DNA from 4 places in the Cytobacillus sp. BC1816 genome. Region 3 is predicted to be linked to each of the others. Evidence: predicted binding sites of a transcription regulator. Region 3 holds the regulator's gene; each other region holds the start of a gene.

Region 1 (5,999 bases), 1.9 Mb from region 3:
GTGATTGCCGCAAGAAGAATTATGAAGCCTTCTGCTCCGCAAAAGATGCAGGATGTACTGCTTTTTTTCCTTTAGCAACATTAAATACGATATTTAAAAGAATTGCCGTCACACTGCCAGCCACTATACCGTTATCAGTCAGGATGCGTACACTGGAAGGCATTTGCGCGAATAGTTCAGGAACCGCTGTTACTCCCAATCCCATCCCGACAGAGCAGGCAATGATTAATAAATTTTCCTGAGATGAGAACTCTACTTTGCTGAGCATTTTTATTCCATAGGCGACTACCATACCGAACATGGCTACCATTGCGCCTCCTAAAACGGGAGTTGGAATAATGGTTGTCAATGCACCGATTTTCGGAACCAGCCCAAGCAGTACAAGAAAAGCTCCTGCTGTATAAATGACATTTTTTGTTTTAACACCAGACATCTGAAGAAGTCCGACGTTTTGCGAATATGTTGTATATGGAAAAGCATTAAAAACAGCACCAAGGATGATTGCAATTCCTTCGGCACGATAACCATTTGACAGATCTTTTTCTTCCAATTTTTCTTCACAGATGTCACCAAGGGCAAAATATACGCCTGTAGATTCAACTAAACTGACCATTGCTACGAGAATCATAGTAAGGATCGCTGTCACCTCAAATGTCGGCATGCCAAAATAGAAAGGGGATGGCATATGAAACCAGGAAGCTTCCCCAACAGCAGAGAAATCTACCATGCCCATGAAAAACGCCGTAATGGTGCCGGCAGCCAGCCCCAGCAAAATGGCAATCGCTCGAACAAAGCCTTTAAAGAATCGGAATAGTACTATGATGAACAGCAAAGTTCCAAAAGCCAATGCTATGTTCGTCAGGGAACCAAAGTCAGGGCTTCCCTCACCTCCAGCCATATTATTCATTGCAACAGGAATTAACGTAATCCCTATAATGGTAACTACAGATCCTGTTACAACAGGCGGAAAAAATTTAACTAGTTTTCCAAAATACTTTGAAACAGCTACAACGAAAATACCAGAAACCAGAATAGACCCATAGATAGCAGGTATTCCATACTGACCTCCGATCGCAATCATCGGTCCAACGGCCGTAAATGTGCAGCCCAGAACAACAGGAAGGCCAATCCCAAAAAATTTGCTGCGCCATACTTGAAGAAGTGTTGCAATTCCGCACATGAATATATCTATGGAAACTAGATAAGTAAGCTGTTCACCTGTTAAGCCAAGTGCACCTCCTACAATCAACGGTACAATTACCGCACCTGCATACATGGCAAGGACATGCTGAATTCCCAAAGATGCAATTTTAAGCGGATTCTGATTCATCGTATCAATTCCTCCATATTCTTTGCTGTTTTATCAAAGCTGATGGTGCCTTTTTCAAGTGAGTCAATAATAGCTAAGGACTCGACCCGGAATCCCCTTTCCCTTAACAGCTGACCGCCATTTTGAAAGCCTTTTTCGATAACGATTCCAATCCCTGCAATTCCTGATCCCGCTTTTTTTGCTATATCTGCAAGACCTAGTGCAGCCTGTCCATTCGCGAGAAAATCATCTATTATAAGAATATTATCTTTTTCTGATAGATATTTCTTTGAAACAGAGATTTCACTAGTTTCTTCCTTAGTAAAAGAATAGACAGAGGCTGTAATCAGATCATTTACCAGAGTGAGAGATTTTCTTTTTCTCGCAAACACAACTGGGACATTCAGATGGAGCCCCGCCATTACAGCTGGCGCAATCCCCGAAGATTCCAGAGTCAATATTTTTGTAATTCCGCTGCTGGAGAATCTATCTGCAAATTCTTTGCCGACTTCATGCATTAGCTGAGGATCTATTTGGTGGTTCAAAAAAGAATCCACTTTTAAAACTGTCGGTGATAAAACAACCCCTTCGCTCTTTATTTTTTCTATAAGCATATCCATTTTGCATCCTCCTCTATGATAGATAGCCTTCAATTACTCATTCCAGCCATATAAAAAGCCTGAAGCCCATCGCATTCACAACATAAAAATGAGTGAAGCAATGGCCTTCAGGCTAATGAACTAAGCTGCAGGCAAACAAGGATGACTAAAAACGTCCTGTACATTGCTCACTCATAGTCGGATCATTTACGGTAACCCGGTAGAAACTTGCGAGCCATATCCTCGCGATTATATGAGTGAATGTTATTAATTTATTAACATTATAACATCATTTACTAATACTTCAATCAAAACTTTAACTAAATACGAACTAAACAATATATTATCAGAAAATTGTTCGCTAATCTGATAATTCACCCTCTTCCGTATGTTTCATGCAAATAATTAGCCTTTCTTCTGAGGCTCAATTAAACCTTCACAGTTTTTTCACAATTTACAGGAGTTTTTTGTGACATAAATCACTTAAATATCAATTTTTCACTATTATCATAGTGTTTAAGTTACGAATGAACAATTTGTGAACTCACTGAAAGCATCTAGAATCTTCCTAAATGTTTTGTATTATGAAAGTGTAATCATTTACTTTTTCCAAATATTCGAAAGGAGTGAAGGACAATGGCGAAAACGGAACTCAGCCGAAAAACAAAAACTGAAATAGAGGATAGCTCTTCCTTAAAGGGAACGCTAGCTTCCGTTTTCTTATTAGGATTCTTCCTGATCATTACATGGGTAGGTGTTTATTCATTATTTATCAGCCGCTTTTAGAGTTAGAAAGGGGAAATAGCCATGCATATGCATAAATTTGAAAAGGCCTGGCTCACTTTTGGAATCGGATCGCTGCTTGTTTTTTTAACAGTCTTGGGAGTCAGCGCATTTTACCTGGGCAATCAGCCCCCAAGCTGTTTGGCAACAATCGACCCTGAAAAGGTCGATACTACCGCTCCATTTAATGAGCCGGGACTGAAAAAAGTAGAAGGGAAAGATTGGGATTACGAATTGGTATACGTAGCATCTGCGTTTTCCTATAGCCCAGCTGAAGTGGAGGTTCCATATGGTGCTAAAGTGAAAATTATCACAACAACCAAAGACGTTGTCCACGGTTTCGAAGTTGCAGGATCAAATATTAACATGATGCTTGAACCCGGATATATCAGTGAACATGTTACAACATTTGATAAAACAGGCGAATACTTAATTGTATGTAATGAATATTGCGGTGTTGGTCACCACATGATGTCGTCTAAAATTAAGGTGGTGGAATAATGTTTAATCCTTCAGCAAAATTAAAAGTTGACCGCCGTGACGGAAAATTGGCAATGGCTCACTTTTTCGTAGCATTTACAGCTTTAGCAATAGGCGGCCTTGCTGGTTTATTGCAGACTTTGGTCCGCTCCGGTAAATTTGAGCTTCCAGCAGGCATCGGGTATTACCAAATTCTCACGGTTCACGGTGTTGTACTGGGACTTGTACTAACTACCTTTTTTATAATGGGCTTCCAAATAGCAGCAACAAGCAAAACATCAGGAACCCTTACCAATAAACAGCGAATTGCCGGCTGGACCGGTTTTTGGCTGATGACAGCAGGAACTGTTCTTGCAGCTGTCATGATCCTGTTGAATGAAGCTACTGTTCTTTATACTTTCTATGCCCCTCTTCAGGCACATGCATTGTACTATATTGGTTTAACACTTGTTATAGTGGGAAGCTGGATTGACGGGGCAGCCATCATTATGAAGTATGCAGAATGGAGAAGAAAAAATCCGGGGCAGCCAAGTCCGCTATTAACCTTTATGTCATTGGTCAACACGATGATGTGGATTGTGGCAACAATTGGTGTAGCGTCTACTGTTCTTTTCCAGCTTCTTCCTTGGTCATTGGGGTTTGTAGAAACAGTAAATATCGGAGTCAGCCGTACTCTATTCTGGTATTTCGGACATCCGCTTGTTTACTTTTGGCTATTGCCCGCTTACATGGCCTGGTACGTTGTAATTCCTAAAGTCATCGGCGGAAAGATTTTTTCTGATTCATTGGCACGAATGTCTTTCATTTTATTCCTGCTGTTCTCAATCCCTGTCGGATTTCACCATCAATTAATGGAGCCGGGAATTGACCCAGCATGGAAATTCTTACAGGTTATCCTAACATTCCTGGTGGTCATTCCATCTCTTATGACTGCATTTTCTCTTTTTGCCACTTTTGAAAGCTTTGGACGTTCCAAAGGAGCCACAGGATTATTCGGCTGGGTAAAAAAACTGCCTTGGGGAGATGCGCGATTTACTGTTCCTTTCATCGGGATGGTTGCCTTTATCCCAGCGGGTGCAGGCGGTATCGTTAATGCGTCCCACCAGATGAACCAGGTTGTTCATAATACGATTTGGGTAACCGGCCACTTTCACTTAACAGTGGCAACATCTGTAGTACTTACATTCTTTGGAGTTTCTTACTGGCTGATCCCTCATCTTACAGGAAGAACATTAACAAAAGCGATGAATAAATTAGGGATCATCCAAGCAGTTATCTGGGCAATCGGAATGACATTCATGTCTGGTGCCATGCATGCTGCCGGTCTTCTGGGAGCTCCGCGCCGTTCATCATACTCTGAATATGGCGGAGCAGCACAAGCAGCAGAATGGATTCCATACCAGGTTGCACAGGCAATCGGCGGTACTATCCTATTTATAGGCATCATCTTAATGCTTTATATCTTCATAAACCTTGCCTTTTTCGCACCAAAGGGAGAGCAGGAATTCCCTGTCGGAGAAGCTGCTGATGAAGCCGAAAAAGCTCCAATGGTATTTGAAAATTGGAAGCTTTGGCTTGGAATTACGGTTGTTCTTATTCTATTTGCCTACACCATTCCATTTATAGATTTAATTCAAAATGCACCTCCCGGGGCTAAAGGATATAAGCTTTGGTAGAAAGGAAAATCGGAAGCGCCTTGCCCATGAAGGAGCACAGACTGAGAACGCCACCTCCTGTGGCAACGTCTGCATGACCCACATCCTCCCAAAAGCTGTCGCTTTCGGTCGTGTGATGTTTATGCTAACGAAGCCTTCCTTGTCCTGTGGCCTCAAGCACAAGACGGGCCTTTCGGAAAGGCGTTCTTTGCCTTTTTGGGAGGCGATTGCCCAGGGACGACAAGCATAAGATGAGCCCTGCAAGAAGGTGCACTTTCCTTCTGGAAGATATCGCCTTATGTCTCGAGTCCCTGGGAGCCTCAACTAGTCAAGCTTGTGACCTCGAGGGGGTAGGCGCTGGACTTATTTTAAGAAAATAACACTCCGTTACGAGAAGGACGGAGTGTTTTAGTGTTCAAGCTTGCTTGAGTCATCAACCATTCCCGCATTTTTCCTTCTTGCAGGCAAATTCACAATAATTACCGAACTGAGTATCAGCAAAGCACCAGCAATCTGGACTGCACCGAGACTTTCCCCATAGAGTGTTACTCCCAGAAGCATGGCCACGACTGGTTCAACTGTAGCGATAACAGCCGCTTTACTTCCATCCGTTTTTTCTAGTCCCCATGTATATACAAAATAGGCGAGAACCGTAGGCACAAATCCAAGACCTATACTAAGAAGCAAAACCTCAGTGTTTAAAAAGATTTCAGCTTTTGTCCATAGTCTGGTTACCGGGATTAGAAATACCGATGCAATCAGGAATGTATAAAGCGTAACTGTAAACGGATGATATTTTCTTAATGCAAATTTTCCGAATACCGTATAAAGCGCATAGCCAAACCCAGAACCCAATCCCGTCAGAATTCCAAACAAAGTGATATCACTACTGCCTGCTGTTACTCCGGCAATTAGAATGCAGCCTAAAATTGTGCCTGCCACAGCTGCAATCTTTCCCAGATTTATTCCTTCCTTTAAAAACAAGTAAGATAATATAGTAACAAATGCTGGAGCTGTGTAAAGCAAAACGACAGCCATTGATATGCTGATTTGGTTCATTGCTGTGAAATAACAATAATTAAAAAAGACAATGCTTAGTATTCCGGTTCCGGCAAAAAGTCTGATGTCAGAGGCAGATTCCAATTTAAAGCAGTTCCGGAAACGCATAATTCC
Region 2 (5,999 bases), 2.2 Mb from region 3:
CTAAAAAATCTCTTCGATTCAAGAATCATGTTCAAGAAAATAAGTCTTCAGCATAAAAAACTCCCCTCAGTTCCTCGCTGCGGGGAGTTTCCATATATATTACCAATCCTGGGTTCGTTCTAATAAATGGTCAATTTCTACATGTCTGATCATATAGCCAAGGTCTTCTTCGGCAATTTCCGATGTAGATTCCAATAGCTGATCAATATCCATTTGCACCAATCTCATAACCAGACCTCCTGTTTTAATAAAAGAATCTAAAATCTCTTTCCTGCTATACTATTCGCTTTGTATTAGACAGGTATGGGGGCAGCTGAGAAATTTAATCAGTATTTATTACCCGGATTTCTTTGGATCTAAACATCCATACAAAGAACAAGTTGAATGGATGTTCACTTTTCGTCACGCCTCAGCGGGGAAATTAATAATATATAATGAGTTTTAAAAAATCTTAACAGGGAATAGAGTCATAAAATACATTGCAATTTGAAGGTGTCTATTATGAAAACTAACTTTAATGATTTTGCAAAGCTATTGGAATCAGCTCTTGATAAAGGGCAAACAGATGATGAAGTGACCATTCATGAATTGCTTGATGATATAAAAAATCAGCTTGAACCTCTAATCAACAAAAAGGAAATCGGCTAATGCGCCGATTTCCTTTTTTAGCTATAACCATTTGTGTGCTATTGGAAAAACGCATGCGGCAGAAAACATGCGTTTTTTTGCAGTTAGATCATTTGACCAGCTGTTCTGTGTATGGCTTTGATTGCATCTTCAAGCTGGTTTTTAGTAACATCATAGTGAGTGACAAAACGGACATAAGAAGGTCCGAAAGTGCCTGAAAGCACGCCCTCAGCTTTTAACTTTTCAACAAATTCCGATGAGTTCATTTTAAGGTTTTTTACATCAGCCACAATGATATTTGTATCCACTTGATTTACGATTTCAATCCCTCTGATTTGTCCAAGCTGCTGTGCAAGGTATTGAGCATTTTCGTGATCCTCGGCTAAACGCTCTCTCATATTTGTTAATGCAACAATTCCCGGAGCTGCTATGATCCCAGCCTGGCGGAGTCCACCGCCCAATCTTTTGCGCCATTTTCTTGCTGCAGCAATAAATTCTCTGCTGCCCGCAAGAATGGAACCAACAGGTGCTCCGAGCCCCTTTGAGAGGCATACTTGCACAGTGTCGCAATGATTGGCCAATTCAGCAGCCGGCAGGTTTAAGGCTGCGGCTGCATTAAACAGTCTTGCCCCATCAATATGTACGGGAATATTATTCGTTTTGGCAATGCTGTATATTTCTTTCATATTATCAATAGGTATTACGGCACCGCCAGCTCTATTATGAGTATTTTCGAGACAAATCAATCCTGTTTCCGGATAATGCTGATCTTCTCCCCTAATGGCATACTCCACTTCTGAGGGATTCATTGCACCTCTTGTCCCTTTCAGCGTCCTTGTCTGGACCCCGGCAAAGGCAGATGAAGCGCCGCTTTCATAATAAAAAATATGGCTTTCTGCTTCGAGAATAATTTCATTGCCCGGACGGCAATGTGTTAAGATGGCAATCTGATTTCCCTGCGTGCCGCTCGTTACAAACAGAGCTGCCTCCTTACCAAGCACCTCAGCAGCGGTCTCTTCCAATTTATTTATTGATGGATCCTCTCCATATACGTCATCCCCAACTTCTGCTTCATAAGCCGCTTTCCTCATTTCTTCAGTTGGTTTTGTAACCGTATCACTTCTTAAATCAATCATTTCCTCACCCTGTCCTTCTCTATTTTTAGTCCATGTTACTGTACTATTCAGTATTTTTCAATAAAGAGAGAATCCATTTAATTAATGTATGGAGATTCTTATTGGCGGTTTTTTGTTTGAATATAGAAGTAACATATAATAATTTGGGTGTTGCATTAAAGTTCAAAATTTGTTCAAAAGTTGTTTTGATGACCAAAACCCTGTAATAATGCTATTTGCACAAAATTATCAGCTGTCCAAATATCTTACATTTATTTCCTTCTAACTTTTGTCACAACTTTTCATATTTGCTTATGTTAATATCATTTACACAGTGATAACTAAGTTAAATTAGGGTTTTAAGGATGTTTATGTTTACCAGCTATATATTTTTTTGGCATCTTTGTGAAAACCCGCACATTATTTGTGAATTATTTAACAATAGTTTTTTGTCAAAAGGAGATGAAACATCAGATGAAGAAAATGCTGCTTTCTTTAACAGCTCTATTGCCCTTAATGGTTCTAAGCGGCTGCAATATGGTTGTGTTTGAACCTCAGGGCCCCGTTGCAAGAAGCATTACCGAATTAATTAACTGGTCCCTGATCTGGATGCTTCTTGTCGTTGCAGTCGTGTTTGGATTATTCGGCTACATTGTGTGGAAATACCGTGAACGACCTGAGAATAAAGATTATGAACCCCCTGAGGAGCATGGAAGTACACTTCTTGAAATTATCTGGACCGGGATTCCGATTTTAATTGTCATCGCCTTAACAATCCCGACAGTAAAAACACTTTATGCGCTGGAAGAAACACCTAAAGGCTATGAAGAAAAAGAACCTATTACAATACATGTAACATCTGCTGACTGGAAATGGATCTTCAGCTATCCTGAAGAAGGCATTGAAACAGTGAACTATGTCAATATTCCAGAAGATAGGCCGGTTCTCTTTAAAATGACATCTGCCAGCACCATGCAATCTTTCTGGGTGCCTGCACTAGGCGGACAGAAATATACGATGCCCAAAATGGAAACGGAACTGTATCTTGTCGCAGATAACCCTGGATCATATGAAGGACAGAACACCAACTTTAACGGCCGCGGATATGCGGATATGAAGTTTGAAGTCCTTGCTCAAACACAGGAAGATTTTGACCAATGGGTTGACGACGTTAAAGATACAGCACCTAAACTGACTGAGAAAGAATACGAAGGGCTGCTGAAGCCTACACATTTAGGAAGGCTGACATATTCCAATACTCATTTAGAATGGGTTAACCATGCTGATCCAAATTCGAAAGCTTATACAAATCCTGAGCTCTACAGAGGCCATGGATATCAAGGTAAAACCTTCGAAGAAGATGACAATTATAAAAATGAGAATCCAAACGTAATTGAAGGTCATGGCGAAGAAGATAGCCATGATAGTCAAGAAAACCATGGAGGTGACCATCATGGGCATTAAATGGGATGAGTTTTTTATTACTGGGGACCCCCTTATACTAGGTTCACAGATTGCTATTTTATTAACGATGATTGGTGCAGTAGCTGCCATCACTTATTTAAAAAAGTGGAAATACCTCTGGACAGAATGGCTGACTACAGTTGATCATAAAAAAATCGGTATCATGTATATCATCTCCGCAGTATTGATGTTCTTCCGCGGCGGGATGGACGGTTTGCTGATGAAAGCTCAGACAGCACGCCCTGAAATGGAATTTCTGAATTCCCAGCACTATAATGAAATCTTTACAACACACGGCGTTATTATGATTCTTTTCATGGCGATGCCATTCTTGATTGGATTAATGAACGTTGTTATTCCGCTTCAAATCGGTGCGCGTGACGTTGCCTTTCCGCAGCTGAATGCACTTAGCTTCTGGCTGTTCTTCAGCGGAGCTATGCTATTTAATATTTCATTTGTCATTGGGGGATCGCCTGATGCAGGATGGACATCTTACTTCCCTCTTGCAGGCAAGGAATTCAGCCCGGGAATCGGCAATAACTTTTATGCAGTCGCGCTGCAAATTGCTGGTATCGGGACACTAATGACAGGTATAAACTTCATCGTTACGATTTTGAAAATGAGAACAAAAGGCATGACACTGATGAAAATGCCAATGTTCACTTGGACTACCTTTGTAACATCCATTCTGATTGTGGCTGCTTTCCCTATTTTCACAGTTGCATTGGCATTGATGACATTCGACCGTCTGTATGGAACACACTTCTTTACAGTATCAGGCGGAGGAATGGATATGCTTTGGGCTAACCTGTTCTGGCTTTGGGGACATCCCGAGGTTTACATTGTTGCCCTTCCTGCATTCGGTATTTTCTCAGAAGTTATTGCAACTTTCTCAAGAAAATCATTGTTTGGATATAAGTCAATGGTATTTTCCATCCTTGGAATTGCGCTTTTAAGTATGGTTGTATGGGTCCACCATTTCTATACAATGGGATCAGGCCCTGCGGTTAACTCTTTCTTCTCCATCACGACAATGGCGATAGCCATACCGACTGGGGTTAAGATGTTTAACTGGCTGTTTACGATGCGTAAAGGCCGCATAAAAATTACTTCCGCCATGCTATGGGCACTTGCATTCGTGCCATGCTTCGTGATTGGCGGGGTTACCGGCGTAATGCTTGCAATGGGTGCAGCGGATTATCAGTATCACAATACATTATTCCTGGTTGCCCACTTCCACTATGTATTAATTCCAGGTGTAGTATTTGCGGTATTTGCAGGTCTTTACTACTGGTGGCCAAAAATGTTCGGTTTCATTCTTAATGAAAAAATCGGGAAATGGCATTTCTGGCTTTTTGTTATCGGCTTTAACGTAACATTCATGCCTATGTTCTTCCTTGGATTAAACGGAGCTGTAAGACGTGCATACACATACTCCGCCGAGTCTGGATTTGCACCACTCTTCATGCTTTCGGCAATTGGGTCCATCATTCTGGCAGCCGGATTTGCTGTATTCTGCTACAACATTTACTGGAGCATCCGCTATGCCGACAGAAACATCTCAAGCGACCCATGGGATGCAAGGACATTGGAATGGTCTACTGCTTCACCTGTTCAATTCTATAACTTTGCAAAACTGCCGGAAGTTAAATCCCTTGATCCTTTCTGGCACATGAAGAAAAAGAATGAAGGCTTAACGTTATTTGACAGTGAAATCGAAGAGATTCATATGCCAAGCAATTCCTGGCTTCCGATTTATATGGGTGTCATCTTTGGGATTGCAGGCTTCCTCCTTGTATTTGAATGGCACATCGCTGCAGCTGTAGCTGCCATCGGCATTTTTGCTGGATTGATCATTCGTTCATTCGATTACAATGAAGGCTTCCATGTTAAGAAAGATGAAATTCACAGAATTGAAAATGCCTGGAGAAAAACAGAAGGAGAGGTGCACGATCATGTCAGCTAAAGTGGATACTTCTTTGCCCCTTGAATATCAAACTGAACAGGACCGGATGAATATTCTTGGCTTCTGGGTTTTCCTTGGCGCTGAAATCGTTCTATTTGCCACTCTGTTCGGAGTATATGGCGTATTATATGAACGCTATGCAGGAGGACCAACACATAAAGATATCTTTGTTATCAAGGATGTCATGATTCAGACAGTCCTCCTTTTAACAAGCAGCTTTACAATGGGCATCGCCATTTTTGAAATGCGCCGCCATAACCTGAAAGGGCTAATCACCTGGCTGGTGATTACCCTTGCTCTTGGCGCAGGATTCCTATTCATGGAGATTAATGAATTTATCCATTATGCCCATGAAGGCGCAACGATGCAGACAAGTGCGTTCCTTTCCAGCTTATTTGTCTTGCTGGGCACACACGGAGCCCACGTTACTTTGGGTATTGGCTGGGCAACTATGGTCATTATTCAGCTTTTAAAAAGAGGCCTTACCCCTACTACAGCAAGAAAAACGTTTATTATCGGCCTTTACTGGCACTTCCTTGATGTAGTCTGGATCTTTATTTTCACATTCGTGTATTTGAAGGGACTGGTGGCTTAAATGGAACATCATCAATCAAAAAGCTTCCCTATAAGCCATGTCATTGGATTTGTTGTTTCTCTTGTGCTGACATTTGGAGCAGCAGGAATTGCCTTAAAAACGAACCTCTCTTTTAAAGTGATCATGTGGATCATCGGCTCACTGGCTGTCATACAGGCAGGCATGCAGCTGTTCATGTTCATGCACTTAAGAGAAGGCGAAGACGGCAAAACGAACTTAGTAAATATGATTT
Region 3 (5,999 bases):
CGGAAACGATGCCTTCTTCTACAGCAGCACGTGTAGAGTTAAGGGCGTCTTCGATGCGAAGCTTACGCTCTTTTAGTTCAGTTTCAGTAGCAGCACCAACTTTAACAACTGCAACTCCGCCAGCAAGTTTAGCCAGGCGCTCTTGTAATTTTTCGCGGTCAAATTCAGAAGTTGTTTCTTCCATTTGCGTGCGAATTTGGTTAACACGACCGCCGATTTGCGCGCTGTCTCCAGCACCCTCAACGATTGTAGTGTTTTCTTTTGTAACAACTACTTTAGTAGCGCGTCCTAAAGAGTCGATTGTAGCAGACTTAAGGTCACGGCCAAGCTCTTCTGTAATTACCTCGCCGCCAGTTAGAATCGCGATGTCTTCTAACATAGCCTTACGACGGTCACCGAAGCCAGGAGCTTTAACAGCAACTGCATTGAAAGTTCCGCGAAGCTTGTTAACTACCAATGTAGCCAAAGCTTCACCTTCAACATCCTCAGCTACAAGCAATAGCGGCTTGCCTTGCTGTACCACCTGCTCAAGGACAGGAAGGATTTCCTGGATGCTTGTGATCTTCTTATCAGTGATTAAGATATAAGGGTTTTCAAGAACCGCTTCCATCTTATCAGAATCTGTTACCATGTATGGAGAAGCATATCCGCGGTCGAATTGCATACCTTCTACCACATCAAGCTCAGTAGTGAATCCTTTAGATTCCTCAATTGTGATAACACCATCGTTGCCAACGCGCTCCATAGCTTCAGCGATTAGCTGGCCAACTTCATTGTCAGCAGCTGAGATCGCAGCAACTTGAGCGATAGATTCCTTGTTTTCAATAGGCTTTGAAATAGTTTTTAATTCTTCAACAGCCGTAACAACCGCTTTTTCAATACCTTTGCGGATGCCCATTGGGTTAGCGCCTGCAGTAACGTTCTTAAGACCTTCACGGATCATTGCCTGAGCAAGAACAGTTGCAGTTGTTGTACCGTCACCGGCAACATCATTTGTTTTGCTTGCAACTTCAGCAACAAGCTTTGCACCCATGTTTTCGAAAGCATCTTCAAGTTCGATTTCTTTCGCAATTGTCACACCATCATTAGTGATAAGCGGAGAACCGAACTTCTTCTCAAGAACCACGTTGCGTCCTTTAGGTCCAAGAGTTACTTTTACCGCATTTGCAAGGGAATCCACACCGCGAAGCATCGCGCGGCGAGCTTCTTCACTAAATTTAATCTCTTTAGCCATTGATAAAAACCTCCTCAAAAATTTTAGCTTTATCTTTTAATAATCTTCGTCTGATCGGCGATTAGCCAATTACAGCAAGAATGTCATTTTCGCGTAAAATTAAATATTCTTTGCCTTCGTACTTTACTTCAGTACCGGCATATTTTGAGAAGATGATACGGTCGCCGTCAGCAACTTCAAGGGCAACACGCTCACCATTTTCAAGAACGCGGCCAGTTCCCACAGCTACAACTTTACCTTCTTGAGGCTTCTCTTTAGCAGTGTCCGGCAGTACGATGCCGCTTGCAGTTTTTTCTTCAGTTTCAACAAGCTCGATAATGATTCGATCACCTAGTGGCTTTAACAAGTGAAACAACCTCCTCAAATAATATGTAAATATTTTTATTTATTAGCACTCTCTCTGTATGAGTGCTAACACAATTATTATATTAATGAATCTCATTTCTATTTGCAAGGGTGAAGCTTAAATTTTTTAGAAAAAATTTCATTCGCCCATACACGCTATTTTTCGACACAGACAACCTCTTAAGTATGCTTTGGAACTCTTCTCTTTAACCATGGTATTCTCCTGCTTTGATACTGATATTTGAAACCCGCTCCTTATTAAGAGTACAATGGCTTTAGGACTTGTTTTCCAACACTCAGATTAAGGAGTATAACATTTTGAAGAAGGAATATTGGTTTATATTAATAGCTTATATTGCCATGCAGCTGTCCAGTTTGTTTGGCGTTCCGCTTGTGTTATTTATTGCAGATGCCCTCGGACAGAATCCCGAAAACATGCAGATCATGGCTGTAGCCTACTGGCTTGTCATCAGTTTTACGGTTACACTGATCATTACGCTTCTATTATTAAGAAAAGAGATGAAAAGAGGCCTGGATAGGGATGCATCTTCCGCAGCAAACTCAGCGGGCTGGGCAATTGGGGGTATATTTTTGGCCCTGATCGCTCAAGCTACTGCTGCCAGCATTGAAAATATGATTGGCATTGAAATGGGGTCTGAGAATACACAGCAGATTATCCGGATTATTGAAGCATCGCCAATCGTAATTTTAATCAGCTCGGTTATCGGGCCAATACTTGAGGAGATTGTCTTTAGAAAAATTATTTTCGGTTCACTCCATAAGCGCTTCAACTTCTTCCTATCGGCCCTGATCAGCTCAGTCATCTTTGCACTTGCCCATTTTGAGCCTGAACATGTACTGCTGTACTCGGCAATGGGGTTCACATTTGCTTTCTTATATGTCAAGACGAAGCGGATTATTGTCCCGATTTTTGCCCATGTGGCGATGAACACCTTTGTTGCGGTTATCCAGCTGAATCAGGATAATATGCAAAAATGGTTAGAAGAAATGGAAAAAATGCAGAGCTTTATCAGCTTTTTCTAGCATAGTGAAATGCTGTGCAGAGTTTTAAACTTATTGGGGGATTTTGATGAGAAGCACACCTTTGTTTTCAGGCTTTATTTACATCCTTCTCGGATGCCTTTTCACTTTTATAGCCATACAGAATATTCAGCGTGAAGAAACCTGGGGATTCTTTACTTATTTTCTGATCATAATTGCCACATTCGATTTAGGCACCGGTCTGCGGATGGTTGGCATGCATTTTAAAATGAAAAATAAAGTGAAAAAATGAGCCCGCAAAAGGCTCATTTTTTACAGTTGTTCGGGATAGTTTTTCAGAAAATAAACCAGTGACTGCAATTCTACTGCCAGATCGATATGGTGAATCCGAATCGAGGCTGGCACAGTAAGCCTCGCAGGTGTAAAATTAAGGATTCCTTTTATTTTCGCATTCACCATCCGATCGGTAATAGCCTGGGCAGGCGGTGCCGGCACTGTTAAAATCGCCACCTGAATATTATTATTTATAATAACTTCTTCAAGGTCATCCATATGATGAACCGGCACATCACCGATACTCGTGCCAACCTTACTCTCATCAACATCAAAGGCTACTTCTATTTTGGTATTATTATTTTTAAGAAAATTATAGTTAAGAAAGGCTGTTCCTAAATTCCCTACCCCGACCAAAGCTACTTTAGTCAGTTCATCCTGGTCAAGAGTCTTCCGAAAGAAGCTCAGCAGGTAATTCACATTATATCCATATCCTTTTTTCCCTAACGCACCAAAGTACGAAAAGTCGCGGCGGATTGTAGCAGAATCTACCTTTACCGCCTCACTCAATTCTGCTGAAGAGACTCTTTGTTTGCCTGATGAGTGAAGGTTTTTTAGAAAGCGGTAGTATAAAGGCAGCCGTTTAGCTGTTGCCTGCGGTATCTTAATTGGTTCATTGGCCATTCGTCCATCCCCATTTCTTATGATGAATTAATTTCTTTTAAAATCTCCGTTTTTCCCGCCTGTTTTCTCTATTAAAAAGGTTGGCCCAATCACCATTCCTTTATCGACAGCCTTGCACATGTCATATACGGTCAACGCACAGACAGAAGCGGCTGTTAACGCTTCCATTTCCACACCCGTATTTCCCTTCGTTTTTACAGAAGCAGTAATGATCAGGACATACTCTTCCTCTTCCGCCTTCCATGAAAATGAAATGTCCACGCCCTTAAGCGGCAGCGGATGGCACATCGGAATAATGTCCCATGTTTTCTTGCTCGCCATAATGCCTGCAGTCTGTGCAACAGCGAGTACATCCCCTTTTTTCATGGAGTTGGATGTTATTTTCTCATATATCTCCTGATTAAGAGTAATACTTGATTGAGCAATGGCTGTCCTTGCCGTCTCAGGTTTATCGCTGACATCCACCATTTTTGCCCTGCCCTCTTGATTAAAATGAGTAAAATCCGCCATTCAAAACACCTCTCTTCAAAATCATACACTATTTTTCTGTTACTTTGTATGTGCTTTGTATTGTTCTTCACATATTTATTTGCCTTTTGTCTTGATTTAATGCCCTTCAGAAGGGCTTATAGTCCTGTCTCCTTTATTGCCGAACATATATGAATGAGTTACACTTACTCTATACCCGAGGTGAAAGAACATGATACTATTACAAGTCAATCAGCTGGCAAAAAATTTTGGCGCTGATCCCATTTTAACCAATATAAAGCTTGAAGTACAAACCAGGGACAGGATTGCTCTAGTAGGGCGCAATGGTGCAGGAAAATCCACCCTTTTAAAAATCATTGCCGGACAAATGACATATGACTCCGGTGAGATTATAAAGCCAAAGGAAGTAACAATTGGCTATCTTGCACAAAATACCGGACTGGAATCAGAGTTATCCATTTGGGATGAAATGCTGACTGTTTTTAGTCATCTGCAGCAGCAGGAAAAACAGCTTCGCAGCCTTGAAGGACAAATGGCGGACCCTGATGTCCTAAATAATTCTGATGCCTATGAACGCATCTTAAAAGAATACGACAAGCTTCAGGTTGATTTCAAAGAAAATGGCGGCTATCAATATGAGGCAGATATCCGTTCCATTCTCCATGGACTCAACTTCAGTTCATTGGGCTATGACACTAAAATTTCATCATTGAGCGGCGGCCAGCGTACTAGAATGGCCCTTGGTAAACTTCTGCTGACAAAGCCTGATATCTTAATACTGGACGAGCCTACCAACCACCTGGATATTGAAACATTATCATGGCTTGAACAATACCTGCAGGGATACAATGGCGCCATTCTAATCGTATCCCATGACCGATATTTCCTTGATAAGGTCGTTTCTCAGGTTTACGAGATTTCCCGCAACCAAATAAGAAAGTATCCGGGAAACTACAGTTCATATCTGGATCAAAAAGCGGCTAACTTCGAAAGAGAAATGAAGCAATTCGAGAAACAGCAGGAAGAGATCGCTAAACTGCAGGATTTTATCCAGAGAAACCTTGCACGTGCTTCCACAACCAAAAGGGCACAAAGCCGCAGAAAGCAGCTGGCCAGAATGGACGTGATGGACAGGCCGCTGGGAGACGAGAAATCAGCTTCTTTTGGCTTTAACATTGAACGGCAATCGGGCAATGAGGTTTTAAATATTCATTCTCTTGCTATAGGCTATGAAGAGATAGTCAGCGAGAATATTTCACTGCGACTGGCAAGAGGCGACAGCATAGCACTTGTAGGGCCAAATGGAATTGGCAAATCCACTTTGCTCAAAACCATCATCAAAAAAATCTCTTCTTTTTCCGGGGAGATTCAGTACGGTTCCAATGTGACAATTGGCTACTATGACCAGGAACAGGCGGAACTCACCAGCAACAAAAGAGTCCTAAACGAATTATGGGATGAATACCCGCTAAAACCGGAAAAGGAAATCCGGACGATACTTGGGAACTTTCTTTTCTCTGGTGACGATGTTCTTAAAACTGTTTCAACACTGAGTGGCGGTGAAAAGGCACGTCTTGCACTTGCGAAGCTTATGATGCAGAAATCCAATTTCTTAATCCTCGACGAGCCTACAAACCATTTGGACCTGGATAGCAAAGAAATTCTTGAAAATGCATTGATCGATTATCCTGGAACGATTCTCTTTGTATCTCATGACAGATATTTTATCAACAGAATCACAACAAAGGTAGTTGAACTTTCCGGCATTGGGGCAACAGAGTATCTCGGCGATTATGATTATTATGTGGAAAAAAAGCAGGAACAAGAGGAACTCCTTGCACTTAATGAGCAAGACAAATCCACCGCATCACAGCCTGTTAAGCAGGAGAAAAATAATTATCAGCAGGATAAAGAAGCCAAAAAGCTCGAACGCCAGCGTAAAAGAAGAATGGAAGAAATTGAAGAGCAAATA
Region 4 (5,999 bases), 2.2 Mb from region 3:
GCCTCCCGATGAATCTATTGCCGTGTGAATGCCAAGTTTCTTGCATTCTTTAAAAAGTTCTATAAGAAAAGGAATCTGAAGCAAAGGTTCACCGCCGCTTACTGTAATGCCGCCTCCGGAAGCCGACAAAAAAGGGAGATAGGATTGCAGATCATTCATGATTTCTGTAACGGACATTTGTTTTCCTGACCCAATCTCCCAAGTGTCTGCATTATGGCAAAATTGACAGCGAAGTAGGCACCCCTGTGTAAAAATGACATAACGAATGCCAGGCCCATCTACTGTACCGAATGTCTCAATTGAATGAATGTTGCCGTCCATCATCATCTTCCTTTCCAAAAGCAGCCGGCGCCGGCGGAGCCGCATCACTTTTGCTCAAGCTTTTTTGAGGAGGGGGCCACTTCTAAGGGCCCGCCATCCTATTGGTTACATTGATTCATGGAATGTTCTATTGATAACATCAAGCTGCTGCTCTTTAGTCAGTTTAATGAAGTTCACAGCATAGCCTGATACCCTAATGGTTAACTGTGGATATTCCTCCGGGTGTTCCATGGCATCCAGAAGCGTTTCTTTATTGAATACATTTACATTTAGGTGATGTCCTGACTTTATGGCATATCCATCCAGTATAGATACAAGATTGCGAATTCGGCTATCAGCATTCTTTCCGAGTGCTTTAGGGACAATGGAGAAGGTGTTGCTGATGCCATCCAGCGCATATTTGTAGGGTAATTTTGCAACAGAAGACAGGGAAGCAAGCGTTCCTTTCGAATCTCTCCCGTGCATCGGATTGGCTCCTGGGGCGAATGGCTCGCCGGCACGCCGTCCATCAGGCGTATTGCCGGTTTTCTTGCCATATACCACATTGGATGTAATGGTTAATATAGACATCGTATGCATAGAGTTTCTGTATGTCGGATGCTTGCGGAGCTTTTTCATAAACCTTTCAACCAGGTCTATAGCTATGCTGTCAACGCGATCATCATTATTGCCGTATTTCGGGAAATCTCCTTCTGTAATAAAATCAATCACTAGCCCTTTCTCATCACGGATTGCCTTAACAGTTGCATATTTGATCGCACTTAGTGAATCGGCCGCTACACTTAAACCCGCAATGCCAGTGGCCATTGTTCTGAGAATTCCGGAGTCATGCAGAGCCATTTCGATCCGTTCGTAGCTATATTTATCATGCATGTAATGAATGATATTCAGCGTATTAATATAGAGATCTGCCAGCCATTCCATCATTAAATCAAACTTCTCCATCACTTCTTCATATTGAAGGATGTCTGAGGAAATTGGGGCATAGGAAGGGCCGACCTGGACGCTGAGTTTTTCATCCTTGCCGCCATTAATGCTATATAACAGGGCCTTTGCAAGGTTTGCTCTTGCACCGAAAAATTGCATTTGTTTCCCAATCTCCATAGCAGAAACACAGCAGGCAATTCCATAATCATCCCCATATTCAGGAAGCATGATATCATCGTTTTCATATTGAATTGAACTTGTTTCTATTGACATCCTTGCACAATATTTTTTGAAATTCTCCGGAAGCTTGCTGGACCATAATACTGTTAAATTCGGTTCAGGTGCCGGACCCAGATTATTCAAAGTATGAAGGAACCGATAAGAATTTTTCGTGACTAGCGGGCGTCCATCATGCGCCATCCCGCCAATGGACTCTGTAACCCATGTCGGATCGCCGCTGAATAATTCATTATAGTCAGGCGTTCTCGAAAATTTAACTAGGCGAAGCTTCATTACAAAGTGATCGACCAGTTCCTGGGCTTCCTTCTCGGTAAGCACGCCCTTCTGGATGTCTCTTTCTATGAAAATATCAAGGAAAGTCGAAACACGGCCAAGGCTCATAGCTGCTCCATTTTGTTCTTTGATGGCAGCAAGATAGGCGAAGTACAGCCATTGGAAAGCCTCAAGAGCATTTCCAGCAGGCATTGAAATATCAAAACCATAGCTGTTTGCCAGCTGCTTCAGTTCATTCAGAGACCTGATCTGTTCTGAAATCTCTTCTCTAAGGCGAATATTGTCTTCCGTCATCACACTTGAAGTTGATTTCAAATCTGCCTTTTTGGCTTCAATCAAGCGGTCAACTCCATAAAGAGCAACCCTGCGGTAATCACCGATAATCCTGCCTCGGCCATATGCATCTGGCAGGCCAGTAATAATGCCGGCTTTGCGGGCAAGTTTCATTTCATCGGTATAGGCATCAAACACGCCTTGGTTATGTGTTTTGCGGTAGTCTGTAAATATCTTTTCCATCTCTTTGCTGGCTTCATAGCCGTATGCTTCACAGGCTGCCACAGCCATTCTGACTCCGCCAAACGGCTGAAGAGAGCGCTTAAACGGAAGGTCAGTCTGAACACCCACAATTTTTTCTTTTATTTGGTCCAGGTATCCAGGTCCATGTGAGGTAATGGCTGAGACGATTTCTGTGTCCATATCTAGCACGCCGCCATTATCACGTTCCTTTTTCGTGAGCTCCATTACTTGTTCCCATAATGAAGAAGTAGCTTCTGTTGGACCCTCCAAAAACAATTCATCCCCGAAAAATGGTGAGTAATTCTTCAATATAAAGTCTCTAACATCAATTTCACGTATCCAAATGCCTTTTTTAAAGCCCTTCCAACTTTCCATATTAGTTCACCTCATATAATTAATGTGTATAACAGTTATTACAACTTAACTATACATTCAATATAACAGATTAAATGTGAAATAAATCACAAACATTTTGAACGTAATGTGAAATATAGTAAATCCGTATTTAATAACGCTTATGTGTACTATAAAACCTATCGTACTTTTGAACTGTTATATAGAGATTGAAAATCAAACTAAAAGAAAAGGGAAGAGGAGGTCATGAAATTCTTTCAATCAGCGCCAACAATTACCTGTTTAATAGAATAAGAGATTTTGATTAAATATAAATATGAAAACATTATCAAAAATTTCATTCATTCTGATGTTGTCTGTCGCACTTGTCTTTGGATTCAATTTCGATGCAAAAGCATCAACAGTACATACCGTTCAGCCAGGGGATACAATGTGGAAGATCGCCCTGAAGTATCAGGTGGGAGTTCCTGAAATCATTAATGCCAACGGGCAGATTTCAAATCCGAACTTCATTTATCCTGGGCAAAAGGTGAATATCCCTGCTTTATCAAAAGCTACCACAAGTGTGGAAGAGCAGGTAGTTCAGCTCGTAAACCAGGAAAGGGCAAAGTATGGATTAAAGCCCTTAAAATCAAATTGGGAGCTTGCGAGAGTGGCAAGATACAAATCTCAGGATATGATCAATAAGAAGTATTTCGATCACAACTCTCCTACATACGGAAGCCCGTTTGATATGATGAAGAGCTTTGGAATCACTTACAGAACCGCTGGAGAAAACATTGCTGCAGGTCAAAAAACACCTCAGGAAGTTGTAACAGCATGGATGAACAGTGAGGGTCACCGCAAGAACATCCTATCAGCCAATTTCACAGAAATCGGTGTTGGATATGCACAGGGCGGTTATTATGGCCATTACTGGACACAGATGTTTATTGGGAGATAAGAAAAAAGGCGGAAGCGCCTTGCCCACGAAGGAAAGCAGACTAAGAACGCCACGTCATGTGGCAACGTCTGCATGGCCCCCATCCTGGGGGCCTCGTTTCGAGGGGATAGGCTGCTTGCGCTAAACAGTTTTCAAAGTAAAAGTTTTCTATTTATTTAAGAAAAGCACCGGATTATCCGGTGCTTTTGCTTTTCCCATTAGTCTACTACAATATAAGCAATCATTGGTCCGCTATTATCCTTATCCGGGTGAGTAAGACACACTAGACGGTAAACGCCTTCTTTATCAAATTGAAGTGGGACAACCGTCTCTTCTGCTTTTTTAACCACACCTTTAATATCAGTCCCTTCTATGATGTATGGATGTTCCATTCCATTTACTCCCCAAATCTTCAGATTTACCTTTTCACCTTTTTCCAGAAAAATAGTTCCAGGATCCCAGCGATAAGCTTCAATTTCTTTGCCATCAGGCAGCTTAGCCTTAAATTCTCCTGTAACCATATGAATTTCCCGGACTTTTTCGCCCTCCTTCTGGTTGAATACTGTCACACTATCAGATTTTGAAAAAAACCATACTGATGCAGAAACGATTACTGAAAATATGATGACAAATGCAATGATGCTGCGTTTCTTTAATACAAGAAAAGGCATGCTCATACTCCTTCCAAATTGGTTGTCCCTATATAGATATGCAGGAAGGGCATCATTACTTGTCTAATATTTCTGAGATTTTTACGATAATTTCTTTACATCTGCCAAAATATTATTTCATAATAGAATTAAAAAAGGATGTGGCAGCATGTACAAAGTACTTGTGGCCAATCGGGATGAGTACGATACGAAAGGCATAGAGTGGCTTCTTAAATCTTCTATGAACGCATGGCAGGTAGAGTCTGCCCAAAATGAATCAGGACTTATTAAGAAGCTTGAAACTTTTCAGCCAGACCTATTGATTTTTGAACTTGATCTGATAAATGAAGAAAGTTATGATTCATTTTTAAAAACCACTCAGATCATAGGGCCGGATTTGATTGCCTTAACAATGGAAGCGACCTTCTCACAAGCAAAAAGAGCAATCGACATGGGTGTATCCGATTTAATACTTAAGCCGATTTCAGCAGATATTTTATTGAAATCAGCGCGAAAGATTCATAGGCGCAATCAGATGATTAGTCGGACTGCTGAACAAAACTTCAGTAAAGAAGCGGAAAAAGACTTCAATTACCAGGATTTATTTATAGAAGAATCTGATTCGGCTCAACCTCTTGTATCTATCGGAATTAAGACCAAAAACCCGCTGGAGCTTCCTGAGCTTTTTAAATTTCTTGAAAGCTTTACTTTCCAAAAAGCAGTTCACTATTTTATTTTGAGTGATATGATTTTGATTATTGCAGAAAAATCTGATGTGGCCTGGAAAGAGGAGAGCCTCAGGTTTATGAGAGACTGGCAGGAAACGTCAGCAGAACAAATTGCCATCAGCATTTATACGGGTAAGGAGGACAGCGGAACCGTCAGAAGCCACTATCTTGCCAACAGGAAACTGATGGAGGTAACGTTTTACAGGGGATTTAATCAGGTAATTGAGGACAGCTCATTGCCTAAATGGCTATCAATTGATCCATTCTTAACCCCTGAGGAACAGAGCAGGTGGATTGATTTCCTGAATCAGTCTGATTTAGAAGCGCTGAAGTCATGGTTTTACGAGGAGTTTCTTATTTTGGCAGACCCTTATCCGGAACCGGGACTCATCAGAATTCGGCTGACCAGTATTCTTGCGCAAATTCGCAGGCATATGAAGACTTTCCGGCTGGCAGACGGTGAGATGGAGAAAGAATATCTTCGTTTATTCCAGACTATCCTTTATTCCCCTTTGATCTACCGGGTCATTAACGAAATGATTAGCTTCATTTCCTATATTTTTGAAACCATACGCTCTGATAAAAAGCTGAAGCTGGAACCTACTGACCGAGTCCTATTCTTTATAGAGACGAATTACTGGGACCCTAAGGTTACTCTTGAAAGGGCAGCTGAATATGCAGACCGAAACCCGAATTATATCAGCTCCATGCTCGCAAAAAAATGCGGCAAGTCGTTCCGGGAGCTGCTTAATGAAACGAGGATTAGGCAATCTGCCAAGCTTTTGATCGAATCAGAAATAAGCATTAAGGAAATCGCGTCTGTCTGCGGTTTTCGCAATCAGCAATATTTCAATAAAGTTTTCAGTAAGATTAAAGGAATGCCGCCAAATCAATTTAGAAAGAGCATGCATAAAACCTCCGTGTAACCGGGGGTTTATTTTTTTACTCTAATTATAAAAATACTTATATTTATATAAAATTTACAGAAAAACACTATTAAAATCTAATAAAATTATAAAAAATCAAACGTAATTATTATACTTTTCAGATAGTTATTATTATAAAATC

The links. Region 3 encodes Rex, which represses fermentation and respiration genes when NADH is low (regulators of the CRP and FNR family bind a similar motif). Its sites were predicted from a motif close to TTGTGAAATATTTCACAA; they were not measured.
Region 1: a site for Rex is predicted at 2,376-2,393, ahead of ACR42H_RS19090 (cytochrome c oxidase subunit 2A). Genes of this name have one in related genera too.
Region 2: a site for Rex is predicted at 2,167-2,184, ahead of qoxA (cytochrome aa3 quinol oxidase subunit II). Genes of this name have one in related genera too.
Region 4: a site for Rex is predicted at 2,727-2,744, ahead of pflB (formate C-acetyltransferase). Genes of this name have one in related genera too.

Annotation. Positions count from the first base shown of each region.
Region 1 is NZ_CP195611.1:3,753,574-3,759,572, forward strand. It holds gene ACR42H_RS19080 (nucleobase:cation symporter-2 family protein) at 20-1,330, opposite strand; gene ACR42H_RS19085 (xanthine phosphoribosyltransferase) at 1,327-1,929, opposite strand; purine riboswitch at 2,084-2,185, opposite strand; gene ACR42H_RS19090 (cytochrome c oxidase subunit 2A) at 2,545-2,694, shown strand; gene ACR42H_RS19095 (cytochrome c oxidase subunit II) at 2,716-3,192, shown strand; gene ACR42H_RS19100 (b(o/a)3-type cytochrome-c oxidase subunit 1) at 3,192-4,847, shown strand; gene ACR42H_RS19105 (DMT family transporter) at 5,235-5,999, opposite strand, start outside.
Region 2 is NZ_CP195611.1:2,505,403-2,511,401, forward strand. It holds gene ACR42H_RS12865 (DMT family transporter) at 1-56, shown strand, start outside; gene ACR42H_RS12870 (hypothetical protein) at 100-228, opposite strand; gene ACR42H_RS12875 (hypothetical protein) at 502-648, shown strand; gene ltaE (low-specificity L-threonine aldolase) at 732-1,763, opposite strand; gene qoxA (cytochrome aa3 quinol oxidase subunit II) at 2,217-3,206, shown strand; gene qoxB (cytochrome aa3 quinol oxidase subunit I) at 3,196-5,172, shown strand; gene qoxC (cytochrome aa3 quinol oxidase subunit III) at 5,162-5,767, shown strand; gene qoxD (cytochrome aa3 quinol oxidase subunit IV) at 5,768-5,999, shown strand, end outside.
Region 3 is NZ_CP195611.1:278,740-284,738, reverse strand. It holds gene groL (chaperonin GroEL) at 1-1,234, opposite strand, end outside; gene groES (co-chaperone GroES) at 1,296-1,580, opposite strand; gene ACR42H_RS01585 (CPBP family intramembrane glutamic endopeptidase) at 1,898-2,623, shown strand; gene ACR42H_RS01580 (YdiK family protein) at 2,670-2,873, shown strand; gene ACR42H_RS01575 (redox-sensing transcriptional repressor Rex) at 2,894-3,538, opposite strand; gene moaC (cyclic pyranopterin monophosphate synthase MoaC) at 3,566-4,048, opposite strand; gene ACR42H_RS01565 (ABC-F family ATP-binding cassette domain-containing protein) at 4,239-5,999, shown strand, end outside.
Region 4 is NZ_CP195611.1:2,461,611-2,467,609, reverse strand. It holds gene pflA (pyruvate formate-lyase-activating protein) at 1-321, opposite strand, end outside; gene pflB (formate C-acetyltransferase) at 427-2,652, opposite strand; gene safA (SafA/ExsA family spore coat assembly protein) at 2,948-3,574, shown strand; gene ACR42H_RS12655 (hypothetical protein) at 3,772-4,224, opposite strand; gene ACR42H_RS12650 (helix-turn-helix domain-containing protein) at 4,373-5,857, shown strand.